One region of the Noviherbaspirillum sp. FW303-A3 genome, then DNA from elsewhere that is predicted to be linked to it. Evidence: predicted binding sites of a transcription regulator. Region 1 holds the regulator's gene; the other holds the start of a gene.

Region 1 (5,575 bases):
CATACACGTTGCCGCCCGGGTAGGGATAGGTGCCTGCCACCGAGCCGATGTTGATGACGGTTCCGCGCCCGCGCGCCACCATGCCGGGCAGGATCGCGTGCGTCATGGTGACCAGGCCCTTGCAGTTGGTATCGATCATGGTTTCCCATTCATCGAGCGAAGCCTTGTGCGCCGGCTCGATGCCGAGCGCGAGGCCGGCATTGTTGACGAGAACGTCAACCTCCTTCCATTCCACGGGGAGTGCCGCAAGCGCGGCGTTGATCGATGCCTTGTCGCTCACGTCCATGGCAATCGGCAGGAGCGATGTGCCGAGTTCGGCGGCGAGGTCATCCAGGCGTTCCTTGCGGCGTCCGGTGGCAATCACCTTGTGGCCTGCCTGGGCAAATCTGCGGGCCATTTCGGCGCCAAAACCGGAGGTTGCACCTGTAATCAGGACGATCATGTTGTTTTCCTTTCGTGCGGGCGGACGGTTGCCAAAATTGTAGCCGAAAGGGCGCACCTTCATCCGGCGGCATGCTCTCCGGCAGCAAATTCAGGATGGGGCCGGCCATCCTTGCCGAAAAATGGTGGCTATCTTACAATCTAGCTCCATTTCGTCTCACGTAACTGGCGAGAAGCCGGAGCAGCACTCCGGCGAAAAGGTGGGAATCCACCGGGGAACGTGAGACATCCATAGCCGTTCGCCTGGGCAGCCCAAATGGAATGCACGACTGAGGCTGCCTGTCTTCTTCCCTTGGCCCTCATTCGATTCAGGCAAACCCGATTTGCAATCGATTGGAGTTTTTCATGTTCGCAAAAGACCACACCATTGCCAAAGTCGATCCCGAACTTTGGTCCGCCATCCAGCAGGAAAACAAGCGCCAGCAAGATCATATCGAGCTGATCGCTTCCGAAAACTACACCTCGCCAGCCGTGATGGAAGCGCAGGGTTCCCAGCTCACCAACAAGTATGCCGAAGGCTATCCGGGCAAGCGCTACTACGGCGGCTGCGAGTACGTCGACATCGCCGAGTCCCTGGCCATCAGCCGCCTGAAGGAACTCTACGGCGCGGAAGCCGCCAATGTGCAGCCGAACTCCGGTTCGCAAGCCAACCAGGGCGTGTTCTTCGCCATGCTCAAGCCGGGTGACACCATCATGGGCATGTCGCTCGCCGAAGGCGGCCACCTGACCCACGGCATGGCGCTCAACATGTCCGGCAAGTGGTTCAACGTCGTTTCCTACGGCCTGAACGAGAAGGAAGAGATCGACTACGACGCGATGGAACGCCTCGCGCACGAGAAGAAGCCGAAGCTGATCATCGCCGGCGCATCCGCCTACGCGCTGCGCATCGACTTCGAGCGCTTCGCCAAGGTCGCCAAGGACGTCGGCGCCTACTTCATGGTCGACATGGCCCACTATGCCGGCCTGATCGCCGCGGGCGTCTACCCGAACCCGGTACCGTATGCCGACTTCGTCACCTCGACCACGCACAAGTCCCTGCGCGGCCCGCGCGGCGGCGTGATCCTGATGAAGGCCGAACATGAGAAGGCGATCAACTCCGCGATCTTCCCCGGCATCCAGGGCGGTCCGCTGATGCACGTCATCGCCGGCAAGGCTGTCGCTTTCAAGGAAGCGCTGTCGCCGGAATTCAAGGCTTACCAGCAGCAAGTCGTGAAGAACGCCGACGCGCTGGCAAAGACCCTGATTTCCCGTGGCCTGCGCATCGTTTCCGGCCGTACCGAATCGCACGTGATGCTGGTCGACCTGCGCGCCAAGAAGATTACCGGCAAGGAGGCTGAAGCCATCCTCGGTTCCGCACACATGACCTGCAACAAGAACGCCATTCCGAACGATCCGGAAAAGCCGTTCGTCACCTCCGGCATCCGCCTCGGCAGTCCGGCGATGACGACTCGCGGCTTCAAGGAAGCGGAAGCGGTCAAGGTCGGCAACCTGATCGCCGACGTGCTCGACAATCCGCACGATGCCGCTACCATCGAGCGCGTGAAGGCGGAAGTGAAGAAGCTGACCGACGCCTTCCCGGTCTACGCGTAAAGCCTGCAAATAACGTTACACTGATCGCCATCCCATGAGCATGGGATGGCGGAATTTGCAAAAAGATAACAAAATTGCTTTATTGATAATGCCGTGCGTGCCTTGAACCGGGCGCACTCAAGATAGGGCTGCGGCAGCGCCATGAAATGTCCCTTCTGTCACCACGAAGACACCCAGGTCATCGACACACGCGTGTCCGAGGAAGGGGACACCATTCGCCGCCGTCGGCGCTGCGCGCATTGCGACAAGCGTTTCACCACCTATGAACGCATCGAATTGTCGATGCCCGTCATCGTCAAGAAAAACGGCAGCCGTGCCGATTTCGACCCCTCCAAGCTACGTGCCAGCCTCATGCTCGCGCTCCGCAAGCGCCCCGTATCCGCCGAAGCCGTCGACGCCGCCATCCATCGCATTGAAGAAAAACTGCTTTCGTCAGGCGCGAGGGAAGTGATATCTGGCCATATCGGCGAACTCGTCATGCGCGAGCTCAAGCGCCTCGACAAGATTGCATACATTCGCTTTGCCTCCGTCTACAAGAGCTTTGAAGATGTAGCGGAATTCCAGGACGCGATCGCCGAAGTCGGCCGCGAGCGCAAAACTCCAGTCAAGTAAGCCTGTTTTCCCGCGCCGGAGATTTTGCACGCCAAAAATGTTGCATAAATGACAATTAATGTGGGGTGACAGAATGAAAGTGACGTTGACGCGCCAGATCGGCTTTTCCATGACGGAAGTCCTGGTCTCCATACTTCTCCTGTCTTCAGGCGTCGTGGGCACGCTCGGCCTTCAACTAGCCTCCACACGGACCACGCAACAATCGTCCTACCAGACGATGGCCTTGCTGCTTGCTGGTGAAATTGCCGATACCGTCGGCGCCATGATGTCGGATGAACGGTATGCAGGTGTTGTCGAACCCCTGTTCGACATGGACTACACATCGATACCCGGAGCACCGCCGGCGTCCGGAAGTTCCTGTCATTTTTCCATGTGCGGGGCGAGCGATTTCGCGGCTTTCGAAATCAATGAATGGAAAGCGCATCTCGCGGCAAATTTTCCCACGGCACGCCTGCGTGTCTGCCGGGACGGCAATCCCTGGAATGAAGAAGCGCATGCATACAAGTGGGACTGCAGCACCGATTCCGCCGAAGCCCCATTCGTGGTCAAGGTAGGCTGGAAGCTGAAGAATCCCGGCGGAAGCTATTCGACCGATGGCAGCAGTTTTCCGCCAAGCGTGGTCATCCCGGTTTCCTCGATTTAACGGAGGGCGGACCGCATGCGGAAAGTCACTGCTCGTCCCGCCGGACATGCGCGCGAATGCGGCGTGACACTCGTCGAATTGATGGTCTCGATGGCCATCGGACTGTTTGTCGTCGCAGTCGCCACCGTCGTGCTGGTTTCCGCGAAGTCCGGCTACGTCGCGCAAACCGAGAGCGCCCAGATCCTTGATACAGGGCGCCACGCAATCGACATCCTGTCCCGCACCGTCCGCCAGGCGTCCTACTTCCACTGGGATGGCACCGATTTCAGTTCTCTCTTGGCGGACGACGGGCCGGCTGTCATTGGGATGGATGCCCGCAGCCTGAAGAGCCGCTCCGAGGACATTTCTTCACCGGTTGCCCGTTCGATCAATGGAAGCGATGTCCTTGCTGTCCGAATTGGCGGTTCCGGAGACGGGAGCAATGGCGACGGCTCGGTACTGAATTGCGCCGGCTTCGGTATTGGAACGGGTGACGCATCGGCAAGGCGTGAGCGCGGGTGGAGCATCTTCTATGTCGCCGAAGACGTCAGCGGCGAACCGGAGCTGTACTGCAAGTATCCCGGCGAAGAGGGCTGGGCGGCGCAGGCCATTGCCCGTGGGGTCGAATCATTCCAGGTGTTGTACGGGCTGGACACGGATGGCGACGGCTACCCGAACTCGGTGGTGAACGCGTCGGCGGTTGACGCGATGGCCAAGGATCCCGCGGACAAGTACGGCCCATGGAAGAAGGTGGTCGAGGTGAAGGTGGCGGTTCTCGTTCGCGGCGCCAATGCCGTCACGATGGAGCGGGCATCCAGGGATTATGACCTCTTCGGCGAGCCTTATTCTTCTGCCCATGCGGCGCGTGACAGGGGAGTGCGGATACAGGTTTCGGAATTGCCCAAGGCGGTCCGGAATCGCGCACGCAAGGTGTTCGCGACAACCGTCTGGCTGCGCAATCGACCGCCTGGAGGATGAGCATGCGGCGAATTTTTCCGCTCGGGCGCGAGGAGGGCGCCGCGCTGATTGTATGTCTGCTGATGATGGTGGTCATTCTCCTGTTCGGAACATCCGCCGCGCAGGTCGCCATTCAGGAGGAAAAGGCGTCGCGCCACGAACGTGACCGGTTCGTGGCCTTCGCCGCGTCCGAGGCGGCATTGAAGGATGCCGAGCTCGATATCGAAAAATCCCTGAGAGTCGCGCTCTACATGAAAGAAGCGGCGGATCGTGCTGGAGGCTATTGCGAAGCGGGCGCGGCCAATCCTTTGCTCGGACTGTGCCGACCGGCCGCGCCGGACATGTTCCCCGTCTGGCAGCAACTCCACCATGACCCGGAGATGATCTCGGTCCCGCTCGGTTATTTCACTGGGCGGAGCAGTGCGCTGGTCGACAGTGCGACTCCGCCGCGCTACCTGATCGAGGTCTTTCCCGATGCGCCCCCGCATCCGGAAAGTGCGGACAGCCTGGCCAGGACAACCTTTCGGATCACCGCAATCGGTTACGGAAGCAATGAGCATACGCAGGTTGTACTCCAGTCATATTTCCGGAAAGCGGCGGACGGAACGTGGCGCAGGATGGGCTGGCGTGAAATCTTGAACTGGGAGGAACTTCGTGAAGCACTCGAACGCGAATAACCGGTCGCGCGGATTTTCACTGATTCAGATACTTGTTGCGCTTGCCGTCGCCGGGATACTGGCCGCTATTGCGTTTCCCTCCTACAAGGAGGCATCGCGCAAGGCGAAGCGGGCAGAAGGGCGTGCGGCGCTCTTGCAATTGATGCTCCAGGAGGAGCGATTCTATTCGCAGCGCAACAGCTACATCGCTTTTTCCGCTGGTTCCTCGGGTGAAGACGAAAAGCAGTTCAAGTGGTATTCGGGAAACAGCCCGGAAAGCAGCGCCTATGAAATCAAGGCGGAAGCATGCCCGGGCGACAAGATACGGAACTGTGTCCGCCTCGTCGCCATGCCCGGTACCGCGAACGTCAACGCAAGCTTCGAGGATCCGGTGTGCGGCAATCTTGTCCTTGCAAGCACCGGAGAACAGGACGCCAGCACGCCGGAATGCTGGAGGTGAGACAGCATGAGACGAGGTTCGCCATTTCTGCTGTGCCGAAACCGAGGATTCACGCTGGTCGAACTGGCTGTCACCTTCGCTGTCGCGGCTATCCTCTTTACCGTTGGCGTTCCCGGATTTCTCGGCTTGATCCGCGACACGCGGATTACCGCCGCAACAAATGATTTTTTTGCGGCGATCAACCTTGCCCGAGCTGAAGCCGTACAGCGTGGCGTACGCGTAGACATGGTGCCTGCC
Region 2 (5,575 bases), 740 kb from region 1:
GGCGCCGAAGATGCCGGCCGTGATCACCAGCGGCACCACGAACTGCACCACCGATACGCCCAGGTTGCCGAGGCCGGCGTTCATGCCCAGCGCGTAGCCCTTCTGCGCCTTCGGGAAGAAGAAGCTGATGTTGGCCATGGAGGAAGCAAAATTTCCGCCGCCGAAGCCGCACAGCAGCGCCAGCACGAGCATCGTCGGATAACCGGTGTTCGGGTCTTGCACCGCAAAGCCGATGCCGATCGACGGGATCAACAGCGATGCGGTCGAAATCGTCGTCCACTTGCGGCCGCCGAAGATCGGCACCATGAAGGAGTAGAAGACGCGCAGCGTCGCACCGGACAGGCCAGGCAGCGCCGCCAGCCAGAACAGCTGGTTGGTGCTGTACTGGAAGCCGACGTTGGGCAGGTTCACCACCACCACGCTCCACACCATCCAGACGGCGAATGCCAGCAGCAGCGCAGGGATCGAAATCCACAGGTTGCGATTGGCGGTGGATTTGCCCTTGCTGACCCAGAACGATGGCGTTTCCGGTTCCCAGTGACTGATCAGGTATTTGCTCACGTTGTTCTCCTCTTATCGAATGCGACAACTCATGCCGCCTTTTTGAGCGGCATGGAAACATCCGGAGTTTCCCGCTCGGGTTTGAATGAGAAATGCATCCACACCAGCGACACGCAGACCGTGCCGTAGAGCAGCATGAATGCACTGGAACGGATGCCGGTCAGGTCGACCAGCGCGCCGAACATGATCGGCAGGATGAAACCGCCGAGGCCGCCGGCCAGGCCGACGATGCCCGACACGGCGCCGATGTTGTGGCTGAAGTCATCCGAGATGAACTTGAAGACGGACGCCTTGCCGATCGCGGTGGCGACGCCGACCACGAACAGCAGGAAGGTGAAGAACCAGGCGTTGATGCCGATATCGACGCTCATCGGACCGTTGACCGTCTTAACGACCATGCTGGTCTGCGGATAGGACAACAGGAAGAACGCCACCCAGCACACCCACATCACATACCAGGTCACCTTGTAGGCACCATACTTGTCGGAGATCCAGCCGCCCAGCGCGCGCAGCACGCCGCCCGGCAGCGAGAAGCAGGCGGCAAGCAAGGCGGCGAGCTTCATGTCGAAGCCGTATTCCGACACGTAGTACTTGGTCATCCACAGTGCCAGCGCGACATAACCGCCGAACACCACGGAGTAGTACTGGCAATAGCGCCAGACGCGCGGGTCCTTCAGCATGCGCATCTGCGAGATGAAACTGACGTTGGACGGGATAGTGTGCGACTTGTCGGTGTAGCTGAAGAACCAGAACACGAGCGCGGTCACCAGCATCGCTGCCGCATAGACTTTCGGCAGGAACTGCCAGCCGAATGCGGCGATGATCGCCGGCGCCACGAACTTGGTCAGCGCCGAGCCTGAATTGCCTGCGCCGAAAACGCCCATCGCAAGACCGCGCCGCTCCGGCTGGAACCAGCGCGCGACATAAGGCGTACCGACCGAGAACGAACCGCCGGCAACGCCGACGAACAGGCCGAGAACCAGGAAGTGCCAGTATTCGGTGGCCTCGCTGATCAGGTAGATCGGGATCACCGTCGACAGCATCAGCACGAACAGGACGAGGCGGCCGCCGAACTTGTCGGTCCAGATGCCGAGCGGGACACGTACGAGCGAACCGGTCAGCACCGGCGTCGCGGCGAGCAGGCCGAATTGCGTTTCATTCAACCCCAGCTTGGTCTTGATGGGAATGCCAAGGACGGCAAACATCATCCAGACCGCAAAGCAGATGGTGAATGCGAACGTACTGCTCGCCAGCACCGATATCTGCTTCCCCTTCATGTTTTCTTGTATGGTCACGACGCACCTCCCTCGATGATTGACGCGATGTCGGAAGGTTACGTCTGCGCCCTGCAAGGCACTATTGGCCGGAGGGGTATCCGGCAAAGGCAAGCGACTTAGTCCGATCGTTCGAAGGGAATAGCGGAGCACTCGTCCGGCTAGGCCAAAAGGAGTATTAAACTGACTTCTTCCACGCCGGAGCCGTTACTCTCCGCTCCCGCAGGCGGAAGAGGGGCTGGCGGTGAGGGCGTGCGCAAGAGGGATCGCGGTCTTGGCATCCTCCCTCATCCCCAACCCTTCTCCCGCCTGCGGGAGAAGGGAGTCTTCGATTCGACGCGTTTCCGGCCCAATTTGACCAGGATCAAGGTTGATTTCCGCCCTGAAACCTAGGATGGCCGCAGCGTCTCGGGGCGCTCCCCCCATATTTAGAGAATGAACCATGTTTAAGACGATTCTTGTTCCCACCGATGGATCCTCGCTCTCCGACAAAGCGATCGATGCAGCAATCACGTTCGCAAAAGGCGCCGGCAGCAAGGTGATCGGTATCTCGGTATCCGAGCCGCGCGACTACTCCCACGTCTCGGACGGAATGAGCGTCTCCGACTCCAAGCAAGCCTTCCAGGACCGTTGCGCGATTGCGGATGCGAATGTCGGCAAGATCGCCGCCGCCGCGCAGGCGGCAAATGTTCCCTGCGAAACGGTGACCGCCCGCTCGGTCAATCCGTATGAGGAAATCATCAAGGCCGCCACGAATCACCAATGCGACGTGATCTTCATGGCATCGCACGGCCGCAAGGGCCTGAGCGCACTGTTTGTCGGTAGCGAAACGCAGAAAGTGCTGGCCAATTCGACCATACCGGTCTTGGTATTCCGCTAACAACAGCCTGACGGATCGATGGGCAGCCCCGTGGATGGTGGTCCACGCCTCCCATCCCTCCGGAAGTTGACAGCACGACAACACGTACCGGAATGCATCAAGTTATTCCAGATCAAGTTATTTGGAAAAATGCCCTCGCACGCGTTGAATGCACTAGATTTAGTCTCTACCATCTATCGAACCACAAGATATTGTGCTTTTATGGAGACTAAATGACCCCACGCGCCATTACCTTCCTGACGCATATCGTCAAGCGCGACGGCACTGTGAAGCCGTTCGACCCGAACAAGATTCTCTCCGCACTGCTGCGCGCGGGCCAGGCCACCGGCGAATTCGGCCATGACGAAGCCGAGGCGTTGACGCTGCAAGCGGTCATGCAACGCATCCAGCTCAACAGCGATACCGCGCCGCATATCGAGCAGATCCAGGACGTGGTCGAAGCCGTCCTCTTCGACGCCGGCTACCGCAAGACCCTGCGCGCCTACGTCATCTACCGCGAGCAGCACAAGAAGCTGCGCAGCGACCGCAAGACCCTGGTCGATGTCGAATCCTCGATCAACGAATACCTGCAGCAGCTCGACTGGCGCGTCAACGCCAATGCCAACCAGGGCTACTCGCTCGGCGGCCTGATCCTGAACGTTTCCGGCAAGGTGATCGCCAATTACTGGCTCAACCACGTCTATCCGCCCGAAGTCGGAGAAGCGCATCGCCACGCGGATATCCATATCCACGACCTCGACATGCTGGCCGGCTACTGCGCCGGCTGGTCGCTGCGCACCCTGCTCAACGAAGGCCTGAACGGCGTTCCCGGCAAGGTCGAATCCGGTCCGCCGAAGCACATGTCCAGCGCCGTCGGCCAGATCGTCAACTTCCTCGGCACGCTGCAGAACGAATGGGCGGGCGCGCAGGCGTTCAGCTCCTTCGACACCTACATGGCCGCCTTCGTGCGCAAGGACAAGCTGTCCTACGCACAGGTCCGCCAGTACATGCAGGAACTGATCTACAACCTGAACGTGCCCTCGCGCTGGGGCACGCAGACGCCGTTCACCAACCTCACCTTCGACTGGGTGTGCCCGGAAGACCTGCGCGAGCAGGTGCCGGTCATCGGCGGCAAGGAAATGGACTTCACCTACGGCGAGCTGCAGGCCGAGATGGACATGATCAACCGCGCCTACATCGAAGTGATGATGGCCGGCGACGCCAAGGGCCGCGTGTTCACCTTCCCGATCCCGACCTACAACATCACCGAGGATTTCGACTGGAACAGCCCGAATGCGGAACTGCTGTTCGAGATGACGGCACGCTATGGCCTGCCCTACTTCCAGAACTTCCTGAATTCGGAACTCAAACCGAACATGATCCGTTCGATGTGCTGCCGCCTGCAGCTCGACCTGCGCGAGCTGCTCAAGCGCGGCAACGGTCTGTTCGGCTCGGCCGAGCAGACCGGCTCGCTCGGCGTGGTCACGATCAACTGCGCCCGCCTCGGCCACCTGTACCGCGGCGATGAGGAAGCCCTGTTTGCCCGCGTGGACGACCTGCTCGAACTCGGCAAGGCCAGCCTGGAAATCAAGCGCAAGGTCATCCAGCGCCACATGGACAGCGGCCTGTTCCCGTACACCAAACGCTACCTCGGCACGCTGCGCAACCACTTCTCCACGCTGGGCGTGAACGGCATCAATGAAATGATCCGCAACTTCACCGGCGACGCGCATGACATCACGACCGAATGGGGTGCGGGCCTCGCGGTGCGCCTGCTCGACCACATCCGCGCACGCATGCTCGAGTTCCAGGACCAGACCGGCAACATGTACAACCTGGAAGCGACGCCGGCCGAAGGCACCACCTACCGCTTCGCCAAGGAAGACCGCAAGCGCTATCCGGAAATCCTGCAGGCCGGCACGCCCGACATGCCCTACTACACCAATTCCTCGCAACTGCCGGTCGGCTTCACCGACGACCCGTTCGAGGCGCTGGAACGCCAGGAGGAACTGCAACGCAAGTACACCGGCGGCACCGTGCTCCACCTCTACATGACCGAACCGGTCTCGAGCCCGAATGCCTGCCGCACGCTGGTCAAGCGCGCCCTGAGCCGCTTCCGCCTGCCCTACATCACCGTCTCGCCGACCTTCTCGATCTGCCCGAAACACGGCTACCTCAGCGGCAGCCATGCGTTCTGCCCGAAGTGCGACGCGGACATCATCGAGCGCAAGACACGCGAACTGGAGGCGAATTAAATGACCTGCGAAACCATCAAGGAGACAAACATGACCGATCTCAGCAACCAGAAGGCCCTCGAACCCCGCCAGATCATCCTGACCGATGCCGAACGCCAGCCTTGCGAGATCTGGACGCGGGTGATGGGATATCACCGGCCTTTGTCCTCATTCAATATCGGAAAAAAGGGAGAATTCCATGAGCGCAAGTACTTTGACGAGCAATGCGCGAATCTCGGCAGCTGAACCCGGACCACGCACGCTGAAGGTGGGCGGCGTCACGCCGTTCACCGCCACCGACTATCCGGGCAAGCTGGCTGCGGTCGTCTTCGTGCAGGGCTGTCCGTGGTCTTGCGGCTACTGCCACAACCCGCACCTGCAGATGCGCCTGCAGAAGAGCCCGCTGCAGTGGAGCAAGGTGCTCGGCCTGCTGGAGAAACGCGTCGGACTGATCGATGCCGTGGTCTTCAGCGGCGGCGAGCCCACGCTCGACCCGGCCATCGGCAATGCCATCAAGGATACGCGCAAGCTGGGATTCGAAATCGGCCTGCACACCGGCGGCTCGTACCCCCAGCGCCTGAACGAATTGCTGCCGCTGGTCGACTGGGTGGCGCTCGACATCAAAGCGCCGTTCGCGCAGTACGAAA

Evidence for each region. The regulator NrdR, encoded in region 1, represses ribonucleotide reductase genes. The targets are predictions, from matches to a motif close to CACNANATNTNGTG.
Region 2: the regulator NrdR is predicted to act here: its motif matches at 2,898-2,911, upstream of AC3WOY_RS01525 (ribonucleoside triphosphate reductase).

Annotation. Positions count from the first base shown of each region.
Region 1 is NZ_JBYTAZ010000001.1:1,070,211-1,075,785, reverse strand. Features, by position in the region: gene AC3WOY_RS05255 (SDR family NAD(P)-dependent oxidoreductase) at 1-442, opposite strand, end outside; ZMP/ZTP riboswitch at 593-697, shown strand; gene glyA (serine hydroxymethyltransferase) at 787-2,031, shown strand; gene nrdR (transcriptional regulator NrdR) at 2,173-2,643, shown strand; gene pilV (type IV pilus modification protein PilV) at 2,717-3,286, shown strand; gene AC3WOY_RS05235 (PilW family protein) at 3,302-4,243, shown strand; gene AC3WOY_RS05230 (pilus assembly PilX family protein) at 4,246-4,899, shown strand; gene AC3WOY_RS05225 (type IV pilin protein) at 4,877-5,338, shown strand; gene AC3WOY_RS05220 (GspH/FimT family pseudopilin) at 5,345-5,575, shown strand, end outside.
Region 2 is NZ_JBYTAZ010000001.1:325,897-331,471, forward strand. Features, by position in the region: gene AC3WOY_RS01510 (NarK family nitrate/nitrite MFS transporter) at 1-561, opposite strand, end outside; gene AC3WOY_RS01515 (MFS transporter) at 591-1,838, opposite strand; gene AC3WOY_RS01520 (universal stress protein) at 2,278-2,715, shown strand; gene AC3WOY_RS01525 (ribonucleoside triphosphate reductase) at 2,928-4,949, shown strand; gene nrdD (anaerobic ribonucleoside-triphosphate reductase) at 4,980-5,174, shown strand; gene AC3WOY_RS01535 (anaerobic ribonucleoside-triphosphate reductase activating protein) at 5,197-5,575, shown strand, end outside.